DNA from 2 places in the Rahnella sp. NRRL B-41462 genome. Region 2 is predicted to be linked to the other one. Evidence: predicted binding sites of a transcription regulator. Region 2 holds the regulator's gene; the other holds the start of a gene.
The links. The regulator PhoB, encoded in region 2, activates phosphate uptake and scavenging genes when phosphate is short. The targets are predictions, from matches to a motif close to CTGTCATAAAACTGNCNNAT.
Positions count from the first base shown of each region.

Region 1: a site for PhoB is predicted at 959-978, ahead of opgB (phosphatidylglycerol--membrane-oligosaccharide glycerophosphotransferase). Genes of this name have one in related genera too.

Region 1 covers NZ_JYDF01000125.1:12,276-14,682, reverse strand. The annotation lists partial or broken gene UC14_RS23650 (ABC transporter ATP-binding protein) at 1-78, shown strand, start outside; gene UC14_RS23645 (ABC transporter ATP-binding protein) at 75-791, shown strand; gene opgB (phosphatidylglycerol--membrane-oligosaccharide glycerophosphotransferase) at 1,211-2,407, shown strand, end outside.
Region 2 covers NZ_JYDF01000076.1:28,874-31,280, reverse strand. The annotation lists gene sbcD (exonuclease subunit SbcD) at 1-640, opposite strand, end outside; gene phoB (phosphate response regulator transcription factor PhoB) at 868-1,557, shown strand; gene phoR (phosphate regulon sensor histidine kinase PhoR) at 1,580-2,407, shown strand, end outside.

The DNA.
Region 1 (2,407 bases), on a different contig from region 2:
CCGCAGGCTATTCAGAACGATGAGAAAGTCATTGCCGCGTATCTGGGTGCTGATGAAGACGACGAGGTCAGCTTATGAGCGACGCGATGCTGGAATTTCGTGATGTGAATGTGTATTACGGGGCGATTCAGGCATTACAGCAGGTCTCTTTGCAGGTGCATGAGGGGGAAACGGTGGCGTTGATTGGTGCTAACGGTGCCGGGAAATCAACGCTGCTGATGTCGATATTCGGTCAGCCACGTATACAGAGCGGGCAGATCCTGTTTCGCGGGGAAGATATCAGCCGCAAATCGACACACTTTGTGGCTTCGGCTGGCATAGCGCAATCGCCGGAAGGGCGACGTGTTTTTCCGGATATGACCGTGGAAGAAAACCTGCTGATGGGCACCATTCCCGTCGGGAATAAACACGCGGCAGAAGATCTGCACACCATGTTTGAGTTATTCCCGCGCCTGAAGGAACGCCGTAAACAACGGGCGATGACCATGTCCGGTGGTGAACAGCAAATGCTGGCAATTGCCCGTGCGCTGATGAGTCGCCCGAAGCTGTTACTGCTCGATGAACCGAGTCTTGGGCTGGCGCCTATTATCGTTAAACAGATTTTCCAGACCTTGCGCGAACTGGCAAAAAACGGCATGACTATCTTTCTGGTGGAGCAAAATGCGCATCATGCGCTCAGGCTTTCTGACCGGGGTTATGTGATGGTCAACGGACAAATTCGGCTTAGCGGTTCAGGCGAGGAACTTTTACATAATCAGGAGGTGCGGAAAGCTTATCTCGGAGGAATCTGATTTTTCATCCTCAACGCCCGCGATACCCCGTATTGCGGGCCTTCCCGCCAACTTTTTTCCGCATTTTCAACCTGCCTCCACATTTCGCCCACAGTATTCCGCTATCATGCAATTCTTACAGAAAGGTGACCGGAAAGTTAATTTTCTGAGGTATCATGCGGAATTAGCTGTCATGAATTTGTAAAACGTCAGTTTTTTTGGGCACATCAGTGGCCTGAAGCCGTGTTAAGGCGTTGACCCACCAGGATCAACAGGCTATATAGCGCTATCCGTTTTTGGCATGAATTTTCCTGTCTCAGGGATGAAGTAAGTGAATGACAAACGGGTCATTCGCTCGATGAGTTGAACCGTCGGCGCTGCTCGTAAAACAGCAGAAATGGGTCGTAGAGTTTATTGTTTAAATCAGACAGGGTGCTGAAATGGCTTCTGAGATAATTTCCTTCGTATTATTTCTTTCTTCTATTTTTCTCTACGTCACGCGGGCGTCGGCCAGCCGTGTCTGGTTTTCACTGGTGCTGTTTTTCCTCGGGCTTTACGTCATTCTTAACGTCATCCTGATCGGCAGCAATTATTTCACCGGTGAAGGCATCACGGACGCGGTGTTATATACCGTCACCAGTAGCCTGAAAGGGGCGGGGCTCAATAAATATATCCTGCCATTTATCGGTTTACTGGCAGGGCTTGTTAGCGTATTCGCTTTGCTGGCGTGGGGGCTGAAGCAGCGTCGTGCCAAAAACAGCAGCGCGGTCTACAGTGCGCTGGCCGTGGTGCTGGCGGTCTTTTCTGTCGGTTCCACACAGGCATTCCAGAACATCTCGCGTCTGGTCAAAACGCAAATCTCAGGCAGCGGTGCAGATTTTAGTACCTATTACAAAGTGCCCGAAAAAGCCATTAAAGGCGCGAAAAAGCCTAACCTGGTTTATATCTACGGCGAGAGTCTGGAACGCACGTATTTTGATGACAAAGTCTTCCCTGGCCTGACCACTGAATTAAACCGCCATAAAGCACAGAGTACGGATTTCACCAACACCAAACAGTTGCCGGGCACTGGCTATACCATTGCAGGTATGGTGGCTTCTCAGTGTGGGATCCCGCTGTTTGCGCCGTTTGATGGTAATGCCTCCAGTGCACTGGCGACTTTCTACCCTGAAAACGTCTGTCTTGGTGATGTGCTCAAAGGTGCAGGTTATACCAACTATTTTTATCAGGGCGCTGAACTGGCTTTCGCAGGCAAAGGGACCTTCCTGAAATCCCATGGTTTCGACCATCTTTATGGTTACAACGAATTGCGTCCGACTGTCGCGGACCCGTCCTATAAAAATGACTGGGGCTGGTATGACGACACCTTGCTGGATGAGGTGTACAAAAAATTCGTGACGCTGAGTCAGGAAGGTAAGCCGTTCTCACTGTTCACGCTGACCGTTGATACGCATCATCCTGACGGCTTTATTTCCCGCGGCTGTACCCGCAAGGAATATAAAGTGAACGGTAAAGCCAACCAGTCTCTGAGCGCCGTGTCCTGCAGTCAGGAACTGATTGCCGCATTTATCGATAAGATTAAAAAGTCCGGTTATTTCGATAACACCATCATTGTGGTGTCTTCCGATCATCTGGCG
Region 2 (2,407 bases):
GAAACGCATCGAGCGTACCTATATAGATGTCGCGCACGGAATCAGAGGTACTGACGCCGACAGTCGTCAGATGGCCGGTCGCAATAATAGGCAGCGGCATGCCCAGTTCGTCACGTCTGGCCTGCGCAGCCTGCCAGAGCGCGTCATAATGCGCGGCGATGGCTTCCTGCAATGCCAGTTGCTTGTCGCTGCCGGACTGTCCCGCCTGGCTGGCGAGCAGATCACGCGGGCGTAAAAACGGGATAGCGCACAGTATCGCGCCGGGTTTCCCGTCACGCTGACTGAGCACTAAAATCTGTTCAGAAAGGTTTTCACCGACGGTGGCAATCACCCGCGTATTCAGGCAGGAAAGGAGCTCGCGCGATTCATTGAGCGTGGCGACAGAATCGTGGTTACCAGCCAGCACCACCAGCTGGCAGCCGGTTTGCTGTAATTCCACCACGAAGCGGTTATACAATTCGCGGGCATAACTGGGTGGGGATCCCGTGTCGAAAATATCGCCCGCGACAATCACGGCGTCGACCTGATGTTGTTGCACCTGACCGGTCAGCCAGCGCAAAAATGCCTGATGTTCGGCTGCACGGCTTTTAGTGAAAAAGTACTGGCCGAGGTGCCAGTCTGAGGTGTGGATCAGGCGCATGAGACTCCCGTATGAACCCTGGATGACGACAATGGGGTAAAGTATAAACGTCGGCAGGGGAAGCTGTCCCCGATAAATCAGACCAATTTCAGCAAGATGGCCGGAAATTATCTGTCATAGTTGACTGTAATGAACCATTCTTTTCATTCATAAATCTGTCACAAAACTGACGCATAATGGCGCCCGCAATCAAATAAAAGATCGCTAACCTATTGGCAGGACCTACGATGGCTAGACGTATATTGGTGGTTGAAGACGAAGCTCCAATCCGTGAAATGGTGTGTTTTGTACTGGAACAAAATGGCTATCAGGCCGTAGAAGCTGAGGATTTTGATTCAGCGATTGGGCAGCTTGTTGAACCTTACCCTGAACTGATCCTGCTTGACTGGATGTTACCTGGCGGTTCCGGTATTCAGTTTATTAAGCATCTTAAACGTGAGGCACTGACCCGCGAAATTCCGGTGATGATGCTGACCGCACGCGGTGAAGAAGAAGATCGGGTGCGCGGCCTTGAAGTGGGTGCCGATGATTACATCACTAAACCGTTTTCTCCGAAAGAACTGGTTGCCCGCATTAAAGCCGTGATGCGTCGCATCTCGCCAATGGCGGTGGAAGAAGTGATCGACATGCAGGGTTTAAGCCTGGATCCGTCGTCTCACCGGGTAATGGCCAACGAGCAGGCGCTCGATATGGGGCCGACCGAATTTAAGTTATTACACTTCTTTATGACCCATTCCGAACGTGTATACAGCCGCGAACAGTTGCTCAATAACGTCTGGGGCACTAACGTTTATGTGGAAGATCGCACGGTTGACGTGCATATTCGTCGTTTACGTAAGGCGCTGGAAACCAGTGGACATGACAGAATGATCCAGACTGTTCGTGGTACCGGATACCGTTTTTCAACGCGTTATTGAGCCCTCACAGCGGAGAATCTGTGTGCTAGAACGTTTGTCATGGAAACGACTGGCGGGTGAATTGTTTCTCTTTTGCCTGCCAGCGTTAATTCTCGGTATCTTCGTCGGCCATTTCGGCTGGCTCCTCCTGGTGTCGCTGATGGCGGCACTGGGCTGGAATTATTACAACCAGCTTAAACTCTCTCACTGGCTGTGGCTCGACCGCAGCATTACGCCACCGAATGGGCGCTGGAGCTGGGAGCCGCTGTTTTACGGGCTGAACCAGATGCAGATACGCAACCGGCGTCGCCGTCGGGAATTAGGTCAGCTCATCAAACGTTTTCGCAGCGGTGCCGAATCGCTGCCGGATGCCGTGGTGCTGACCACTGAAGATGGCAATATTTTCTGGTGTAACGGACTGGCGCAGGATTTGCTCGGTTTCCGCTGGCCGGAAGATAACGGGCAACATATCTTCAACCTGCTGCGTTATCCGGAATTCCGGCTGTGGATCCAGACCCGCGATTTCAGCCGGGCGCTGAATTTACAACTCAATAATGAGCATTATGTCGAATTTCGCGTCATGCCTTATTCCGAAGGACAACTGCTGATGGTGGCACGCGACGTGACCCAGATGCGTCAGCTTGAAGGCGCACGGCGTAACTTCTTCGCTAACGTCAGTCATGAACTGAGAACCCCATTGACGGTATTGCAGGGGTATCTGGAAATGATGGAAGACGCCAAGCTGGAAGAGCCTTTCCGCACTAAAGCGCTGGATACCATGCAGGAACAGACGCGGCGGATGGACGGGCTGGTGAAACAGCTGCTGACGCTGTCGAAAATCGAAGCCTCAGCGAATATTGATTTGCACGAA